DNA from 4 places in the Micromonospora sp. NPDC002389 genome. Region 1 is predicted to be linked to each of the others. Evidence: riboswitches for the same ligand, from Rfam matches in the RefSeq annotation. Region 1 holds a riboswitch; each other region holds the start of a gene.

Region 1 (2,192 bases):
GGGCCAGCACACCGACGTGGCTGGGGCTCTCGTTGACCCAGGCGGGGATGCGGGCGAGATCGTCGACTGCCGTGGGTCCGGCGACGGCGACGGCGGCCTTGAGACCGGCGAGGTTCCACGCCTTGGAGGCGGAGATGACCGAGAAGCCGTTCTCGGCGCCCGGCACGCTCAGGTACGGCGTGAATCTCGCCCCCGGCAGCACCAGCGGCGCATGGATCTCGTCGACCACGACGCGGACACCATGCCGGCCCGCCAGCGCGGCGACCTCGGCGAGTTCGTCGGCGGTGTGCACCGTGCCGGTCGGGTTGTGCGGGCTGCACAGCAGGTACGCGGGCCGGGAGCCACGACGTGCCGCGCGCCGGAACGCCTCGTCCAGGACCGCCATGTCGAGCCGACCGTCCTCGCCGAGCGGGGCCTCCTCGATGGGTCGACCGGTGCGCCCCACGACCTGGTAGAACGGCGCGTAGACCGGGCAGTTGACCACGACGGCGTCGGTCGGGCCACAGATCACGTCGAGGACCTCGACGATGCCGCTCATCACGTCCGGGACCATCGTGGTGCGTTGTACCGCGATGCCGTCGAAGTCCCACCGGTCGCGGGCGAAGGCGGCCAGCGCCTCGGCGTAGTCGGTGCCGGCGGGGTAGCCCGTGTCGCCGCGCCGGACGGCCTCGGTGATCGCGTCGACGACCGGCCCGGCCAGCGGCGCGTCCATCTCCGCCACGAACATCGGCAGCACGTCGCTCGGGTAGGCGCGCCACTTCTCGCTCGTCCGCTTTCGGAGCTGTTCCAGGGTGAGCTGCCGCAGGGGTGTGGTCTCGGAGGTCACGACAGCGAGACTAGTGACTCGATCTTCCGGCAACGCCGACGGACGACGGTGTCCGGTAGGGTGCTCGGCGGCACGAACTGTTGCGAGGTGCCCCACCCGTGGTGGGGAGAATCGGGAAGCCGGTGAGAATCCGGCACGGGCCCGCCGCGGTGACCGGGGAGCTGCCGCCCACGCGCGTCACGCGCAGCCACTGGCCCGCACGGGCTGGGAAGGCGGGCGGTGAGGTGACGATCCGGAAGTCCGAAGACCGGCCTCGCGCCTGGTTGCCCTGCGCCGTGGCCAGGGCCTGGAGCGCAGCGGGAGCCTGCCCATGATCAACGAAGTGTACGAGGTCATCCACGCCCGTCGGGACGTACGCGGTCAGTTCACCGGCGCGCCGATCCCGGCCGAGGTCCTCGATCGGGTGCTGGCCGCCGCGCACGCCGCGCCCAGCGTCGGTCTGTCGCAGCCGTGGGACTTCATCCTGGTCAGCGATCCCGCGCTGCGGGCGGAGTTCCACCGCCACGTGCAGCAGGAGCGGGACGTCTTCGCCGCGACCCTGAACGGGGAGGAGGCGCGCCGGTTCTGCCGGATCAAGATCGACGGGGTGCTGGAGTCGACCCTGTCGGTCGTGGTGACGTACGACCCGGACCGGGGATCCCCGGCGGTGCTGGGTCGGCACGCCATCGCCGACGCCGGCCTGTACTCGGTGTGCCTGGCCATCCAGAACCTGTGGCTGGCGGCCACGGCCGAGCGGCTCGGCGTGGGCTGGGTGTCGTTCTACCGGGAGCCGTTCGTGCAGGAGCTGTTGCGGATCCCGGCGGGTGTCCGCCCGGTGGCCTGGCTGTGCCTGGGTCCGGTCACCCACCTGGAGCAGGTGCCGGACCTGGAGCGACACGGCTGGCGGCAGCGCCGTCCCTGGCGGGCAGCGGTGCACCGGGACCGCTGGGAGCCTTCGGGCCACTGACCCCGACGGCGCGAGGGTGCGTCAGCCGGGGGCGAGGAGGCAGAACTCGTTGCCCTCCGGGTCGGCCAGGACCGTCCACGGCAGATCGTCGCGGCCCACGTCCACGGTGGTGGCACCGAGAGCCCGCAGCCTGGCCGCCTCGGCCTGCGGGTCGTCACCGGGGTACGGGCGGACGTCGAGGTGGACCCGGTTCCACCCGGTCTTCACGTCGGGCGTACGCAGGAACTGCAGGTACGGACCCACGTCCGCAGCGGAGCGCAGCACCGCCGCACGGTCGGTCACCTCGTGCAGACGCCAGTCCGTGGCGGTGCTCCAGAAGTCGGCCATGGCGCGCGGGTCCGCGCAGTCGACCACGACGGCGGCGACCGGTCCGATGTCCCGGTGCGGCGGGCGGGGGTCCAGGACGCAGAACTCGTTGCC
Region 2 (2,192 bases), on a different contig from region 1:
CGGTGAGCGCCGCGGCACCCGCGCCGAGGCCCAGGACCAGGACGGCGACGGCACCCAGCGACGCCCCGGAGGAGACACCCAACAGGTACGGGTCGGCGAGCGGGTTGCGGGTGACGGTCTGCATGACCGCCCCGCAGGCGGCGAGGCCGGCCCCGACCACGGCGGCGCCCAGCACCCTCGGCAGCCGCAGCTCCCACACGATGTGGTCGCGCAGCAGCGGCACGTCGGCGCTCGTCAGGCCGAGATGATTGGTGATGACCAGCCACACGGTGCCCAGCGACAGGTCTGCCGGCCCCACCGTCACCGCCGCGGCCACCGACAACACCAGGCCGACCGCGAGTACGACCACCACGGCCACCATGCGCACCGCTCGGACCGGCTTCGCCGGAGTCTGCGCCGGCCGGGTGGTGACGGTGGTCAGCTGCTCACCCCGCCGACGCCCCGGGCCAGTGCCTCCACCGCGAGGACGTTCCGCACACCGGCCGAGGTGGAGGAGAAGGCCAGGGTGACGTACCGCTTGTCCTTGACGGCGGGCAGGTCCTTGAGCGCCGGGTGCTTCTCGAGGAACGCCTGCTTGGCGGCGGCGGTGTCCCAGCTCGCGTCGACGAGCACGATCACGTCCGGGTTGCGCTCGACGACGGCCTCCCAGTTGGTGTCGGCCCAACTGCCGGTCAGGTCGTCGAAGATGTTGGTGACCCCGGCCGCAGACATGATCATGGCCGGGCCGCCGCAGCAGGCGCCGGCACTGGGCGCGTCGTTGCCGCCGTCCCACCACAGCACCCGCGTGCCCTTCGCATCCGCCGACACGTCCGCGATGCGCTGCTTCTGGTCGGCGATCAGCGTCTCGGCCCGCTCCGCGACGCCGAAGATCGCGGCGATCTCCCGGATCTCGGCGAACACGTCGTCGATCGTCAGCTTCGCCGGTCGCGTCTCCTTCGGACATCCGGCGGCGGAGACGTACGTGCCCACACCGAGCTTCTGCCACTCGGCACGGTCACCGGCCCCCTCGTCGCCGAACGCGCTCGCGAAGGAGCCGTAGACGAAGTCAGGCTCCAGTTCGAGCAACTTCTCCTTCGACGGGTACTCCTTGGCCAGTACCGGCACCTTCGCGTACGCGGCGGCATACTCGGGCAGCACCTGGTCGTCGAGGTAGGCGGTGCCGGCCATCCGGTCCTCCAGGCCGAGCGCCAGCATGATCTCGGTGGCGGGCTGGTTCATCGTCACCGCCCGCGCCGGAGGGCTCGGGACCACGACCGGTACGCCGCAGTTGGTGAACTCCACAGGCCCGGCAGCGGACGCCGTGGCAGCCGGATCACTGTCACCGGTCGTGGCGCAGCCACCGACCAGGACGAGTACGACGGAGAGCGGCGCGGCAACGCGCCAGGACGCAGGGAACCGCATAGCGGGACCACCTTCCAGCACCTCGTGGACGGGTCGTACAGGTGCCGTGGCCGGTCTCCTGGCTGACGGGTGGTGCGCTGGCGACCGGCCTTCCCAGGCATACGCCCAGTGACCTTGCGGTGGCCTCCAGCATCCCGATCACAGTGGCGAGGGCCGCACCGGTCTCACACCGGCTTCCCGAGCACCACGGCGAGGCCACCCTAACCAAAGCAGGCAGCACCGTCACCGTGGCCTAGATCATGGTGAGAGTCCACGTTGTGGGGTTACCGCTACCGGAGATACCTTCGCGACACAACGCTGGAGGTCTCTCCGCGAGGAGCCGCGACTACCAGGCGCTGCATGGCTCCACGACTCGTCGGTGTTCCGCTGGCTCGCTCCGTCAACCGGTGGCAGCCGATCGCCGTGACAACAGCAATCGTTGACGACCTCGCGATCGTCACGGCCTTTGGGATTCGGCCGCTTTCTGCGACAAGAGTTCCCCGGGAAAGACCACTCGGCATGAAGGCGGTGCCGCCATACCTCCGGCAGGCTGACACGCCGCATCATCCCAGACCTTGCGCACCGCCTGGACAAGCTCAACGACCTCGTGAGCTATACGTGCACCGCGCGACCTGCTGTCTTCCCACATCACGTCCCGCCAGCCACCGTCCGATGTACGCCGCTCTGAGTTCACGAGCGGCCGCAGTTGGCCTTGCAGGGCATGCTCAAGCGCCAGGCCCACGGCATCGGACCCAAATCGCGCTGCCAAGGGCTGGGCCTCCACGAGCATCGGCCAGGCGACTACGACGACT
Region 3 (2,192 bases), on a different contig from region 1:
CCGAGCCGGTCAGGATGAACAACAGCGGGGTCCGGGCCGCCCGGACCAGCAGGCGCGGCGGCAGCGCCGCCGGCCCGAGCAACGCCGCCGCCGCGGTCAGGCCCACCACCAGGGCACCCGGCCACGGTGGCAGGAGCAACGCGCAGCCCAACAGCCCCAGGGCCAACAGGGCCTTCTCCGCCGGGTGGCGGCGTCGCCAGGGGCTGGCGTACGCCGCCACGTCCAACGCGAGCACTAGTCGGTGGTCTTCTCCCCGGTCGCGGTCTGCTCGCCACGCAGCCGCTGCCGGGTCCGGGCGACCCCGAAGTAGTAGCCGAGGAACCCGGCGCCGAGGGCGGCCTGGAGCGCGAACAACGCCGACTCGATCTCACCCGACGGCGGCTCGTAGATCGAGCTGAACCACGGCTCGTAGTCGGGGTGGTCGTTGACGATCGCCTCCTCGGCGAGGGCATCCGCCCCGGCGAACGGCTCCTCGCCGCTGCCGAGACCCAGCACCAGCGGCGCCACCGCCAACGCCACCACGGCGAGCAGCAACAACAGGTTGGTCCGGCCGAACGACTTCACGCCACCGCTCCCTCGGTCGTCGGGGCCGGACGGCGCAGAATGCCGAGCCGGCGGAGTTCCTGCGGGCTCACCCGGACCAGCAACCGCACCACCAGGACGGTGAGCAGGCCCTCGCTGATCGCCAGCGGGATCTGGGTGACCGCGAAGATGGAACCGAACTTGGCCAGCGCGCCGACGAAGCCCGAATCCGGGTCCGGGAAGGCCAGCGCGAGCTGGGCGCTGGTCACGCAGTAGGTCGCCAGGTCGGCCAGGGCCGCGGCGAAGAACACCGAGATGCCGAGGCCGCCACCGAGCCGGCGGATCAGCGCGTACACGCCGAAGGCCACCCAGGGGCCGACGATGGCCATCGAGAAGACGTTCGCGCCGAGCGTGCTCAACCCGCCGTGAGCCAGCAGCAGTGCCTGGAACAGCAGCACGATCGTGCCGAGCACACTCATCACGGGGGCTCGGAACAGGATCGCACCGAGACCCACACCGGTCGGATGAGAACAGGACCCGGTCACCGAAGGGATCTTCAGCGCCGACAGGACGAAGGTGAACGCCCCGGCCGCGCCGAGCAACAGCTTCGCGTCGGGGTTCGCGCGGACCTGCTGGACCAGGTTGCGCGCACCGTGGATGACGAACGGTGTCGAGACCGCGAACCATGCCGCCGCCTGCACCGGTGGTAGGTAGCCCTCAGCGATGTGCATGAGTCGACCTCCCCTTCCAACACCTCGTGGACGAGATCACACGTCGGGGTCGGTCTCCTGGCTCCCGGATCGTCGCGTACTCCGGCCTTCCCAGGTCCTCCACGGACCCAGTGGCGTACAAGTCGGAGTGAACTCCCCGGTCACAGTGGCGAGGGCCGCGCCGGTCTCACACCGGCTTCCCATTACCGCGACGGCGAGACGTTATCCGTTCCGCGCACCGGCGCACAAGACTCATCGATGCCCCAGCGGCCGGACGCGGTCGAAGAGTGCCGTTTGTCACGACGATTCCCGGGTAGGTCACCGCCCGGTCAGGTGGGGCGCCGGCTCCACGTACACCGGCAGGTGATGCCCGGCCCTGGCGCAGAAGAGGGCGACCTCGTACGCCATGTCCCCCACCTCGGCCGAGCCGTCGATACCGACGGTGAGGATCGCCCCGTTGCCGGTGGTGGCGTGGAACAGGAACGCCCGCGACATCTGCACCACCACCTGGTGCAGCTCACCCTCACCGCACAATCGTGCGGCAGCCAGACCCAACGCCTGGAGACCACAGACCACACTGGACAGTTGCTCGGCGATCTCCTCGTCGATGCCCCGCGAGGCCCCCAGCATGATGCCGTCCGGGGAGAGCACCACCGCGAACTTGGCACCGGGCACGCGATCCACGATGTCGTCCAGCGCGGCGCTGAGGTTCTCGGCGGTGACCAGGGCATGGGTCATAAGGGCGCTGTCCTCTCGTCGAAACTCCTACGTTCGTACCAGAGAAGACGCGGCCTCAGGGGGCTGACACTCCCCCGGATCCGGTTCCCTGATCCCCCTAACGTACGACGACGCTGGTCACCCTAATCGGACGGGTCGGACGTCACGGTCACACCGGGAATCGCTCCTCTGACCGACGGTGATTCCCGCTCAGGACGACGGCACCGGGCCACGCAACCCCAC
Region 4 (2,192 bases), on a different contig from region 1:
CGCGCCGAGCGCGCCGACGAACGCGCTGGTGGAGAGCGCGTACTGGCCGAAGCCGGCACCGGCACCGAACAGGATCGCGGCGGCCGCGCCGCTGGAGGCGCCGGAGTTGATCCCGAGCAGGTACGGGTCGGCGAGCACGTTGCGGACCATGGCCTGCAACGCCACCCCGCAGACCGCCAGCCCGGCGCCGACCAGCATGCCGAGCAGGACCCGGGGCAGCCGGACCTGCCAGACGATCGCCTGCTGCGGCCCGGTCCAGGTGACCTCGCCCGGTACCCCGACGAGGTGGTGCCCGATGATCCGGGCCACCGTGAGCGGGGGGATGCCGATCGCCCCGGCGCCGACCGCGACCAGCCCGGTCAGGACCAGGCCGAGGGTCAGCGCGAGCAGCCAGAGGCCGGTCCGGCGACGCTGCGCCGCCATGCCGAGCACGTCCGTCCGGCTCGTCGGCAGGGTGGTGACGCTCACCGCACTCCCACGCAAAGTCGTTGTTCTTGCCAAGTCTTTGCAAAAACTAACACCATGATCATGCCAGCGGAAGCCGGATGAGTCGTTGTTCACCCGCCGCTCGACACGCCGTCGGGGTGCGGACATCACACCCGCGCGACGGTCGCCGCGCGTGATCCGGACGCTAGGATCCGTGACGGTACTGGTTCGCCCCGGCCGTCCGGTCGGAGCGTCGTAAGAGGGAACCCGGTGTGAATCCGGGACTGCCCCGCAGCGGTGAGTGGGAACGACCGCCGTCACACGCACTGGACACCTGTCCGGGAAGCGACGGCCAGTAGGGGACCGGCCCAGCCGGTCGCGCCCACGAGTCCGAAGACCTGCCCGTGCCGCGTGCGCAACCGCGCACGCCGCCGTCGGCCCCGCGGGAGGGCCAGGGCGAGGTCGGTCGTCGCACCGTGCCCTCCCCAGCCCTCCTCCGGAGCCGTACCGCCGGACCTCGAGGGAAGGGAACCCTGGCGACATGACCACTCCGTTCGGCACGAGCACCGTGCTCGGCTACCCGCGCATCGGCCCGCGCCGTGAACTCAAGACCGCGGTCGAGGGCTACTGGGCCGGCCGCATCGACGAGCCGACCCTGCGGGCCGCCGCCGCGCAGGTGCGTGAGCAGACCTGGCGTACGTTGCACGACGCCGGCCTGTCCGCCGTACCGTCCAACACGTTCTCGTTCTACGACCACGTGCTCGACGCGGCCGTCACGGTCGACGCCGTACCCGACCGGTTCCGCCGGCTCGGCCTCGGGGAGCTGGACACCTACTTCGCCATGGCGCGCGGCACCGCGCAGGAGCCGCCGCTGGAGATGACGAAGTGGTTCGACACCAACTACCACTACCTGGTGCCCGAGATCGGCCCGGACACCGTCTTCGCCGCCCGGGCCGACAAGCCGCTGACCGAGTACGGGCGGGCGCGGGCGCTCGGCATCACCACCCGCCCGGTCCTGGTCGGTCCGGCGACCCTGCTGCTGCTGTCCAAGCCCACGGCCGACGCGCCGGACGGGTTCCGCCCGTTCGACCGGCTGGAGGACCTGGTTGACGTCTACGCCGACCTGCTGGCCGCGCTCGCCGACGTCGGGGTGCCGTGGGTCCAGCTCGACGAACCGGCGTACGTCGGCGACCGGTCCGACGCCGAGATCCGCGCCCTCGGTGCCGCGTACGCCCGGCTCGGCGGGCTGACCCACCGGCCCCGCCTGTTCGTCGCCGCCTACTTCGGCGAACTGGGCGACGCGCTGCCCGCGCTGCTGGACACGCCGATCGAGGCGATCGGTCTGGACCTGGTCGCCGGGCCCGGTGACCTGGACCGGCTCGCCGGCCACGGCGCGCTGCCGGGCCGGACCGTGGTCGCCGGGCTGGTCGACGGTCGCAACGTGTGGCGGACCAACCTGCGGGCCGCCGCGGCCGTCGGCGCCACCCTCACCGGGCTCGCCGACACCGTCGCCGTGTCGACCTCCTGCTCGCTGCTGCACGTGCCGGTGGACCTGGCCGCCGAGACCGATCTCGACCCTCGGCTGCGGGAACGGTTGGCGTTCGCCCGGCAGAAGGTCGACGAGGTGGTCGCGCTCGGCCGGGTGCTGCGCGACGGGGTGGGCGAGCTGCCCGCCGCGCCCCCGCCGGTCCCGGCGCAGTGGCGCGACGACGCGGTCCGCGCCCGCCTGGAGGCGCTGCGGCCCGAGCACACCCGGCGCGGCCCGT

What was found. A riboswitch is a leader RNA that binds a small molecule or an ion and turns the genes downstream of it on or off. The one in region 1 is predicted to bind cobalamin.
Region 2: another riboswitch for cobalamin. It lies ahead of ABT008_RS29430 (ABC transporter substrate-binding protein); the one in region 1 lies ahead of bluB (5,6-dimethylbenzimidazole synthase).
Region 3: another riboswitch for cobalamin. It lies ahead of ABT008_RS19955 (energy-coupling factor ABC transporter permease); the one in region 1 lies ahead of bluB (5,6-dimethylbenzimidazole synthase).
Region 4: another riboswitch for cobalamin. It lies ahead of metE (5-methyltetrahydropteroyltriglutamate--homocysteine S-methyltransferase); the one in region 1 lies ahead of bluB (5,6-dimethylbenzimidazole synthase).

The regions. Positions count from the first base shown of each region.
Region 1 is NZ_JBEOWP010000019.1:11,244-13,435, forward strand. It holds gene ABT008_RS26830 (MalY/PatB family protein) at 1-826, opposite strand, end outside; cobalamin riboswitch at 895-1,096, shown strand; gene bluB (5,6-dimethylbenzimidazole synthase) at 1,137-1,772, shown strand; gene ABT008_RS26840 (VOC family protein) at 1,794-2,192, opposite strand, start outside.
Region 2 is NZ_JBEOWP010000027.1:30,371-32,562, reverse strand. It holds gene ABT008_RS29435 (iron chelate uptake ABC transporter family permease subunit) at 1-349, opposite strand, end outside; gene ABT008_RS29430 (ABC transporter substrate-binding protein) at 418-1,401, opposite strand; cobalamin riboswitch at 1,433-1,605, opposite strand; gene ABT008_RS29425 (hypothetical protein) at 1,838-2,192, opposite strand, start outside.
Region 3 is NZ_JBEOWP010000010.1:44,177-46,368, reverse strand. It holds gene cbiQ (cobalt ECF transporter T component CbiQ) at 1-235, opposite strand, end outside; gene ABT008_RS19960 (energy-coupling factor ABC transporter substrate-binding protein) at 235-564, opposite strand; gene ABT008_RS19955 (energy-coupling factor ABC transporter permease) at 561-1,253, opposite strand; cobalamin riboswitch at 1,284-1,458, opposite strand; gene ABT008_RS19950 (roadblock/LC7 domain-containing protein) at 1,551-1,970, opposite strand; gene ABT008_RS19945 (YncE family protein) at 2,160-2,192, opposite strand, start outside.
Region 4 is NZ_JBEOWP010000008.1:30,881-33,072, forward strand. It holds gene ABT008_RS16835 (FecCD family ABC transporter permease) at 1-468, opposite strand, end outside; cobalamin riboswitch at 634-846, shown strand; gene metE (5-methyltetrahydropteroyltriglutamate--homocysteine S-methyltransferase) at 968-2,192, shown strand, end outside.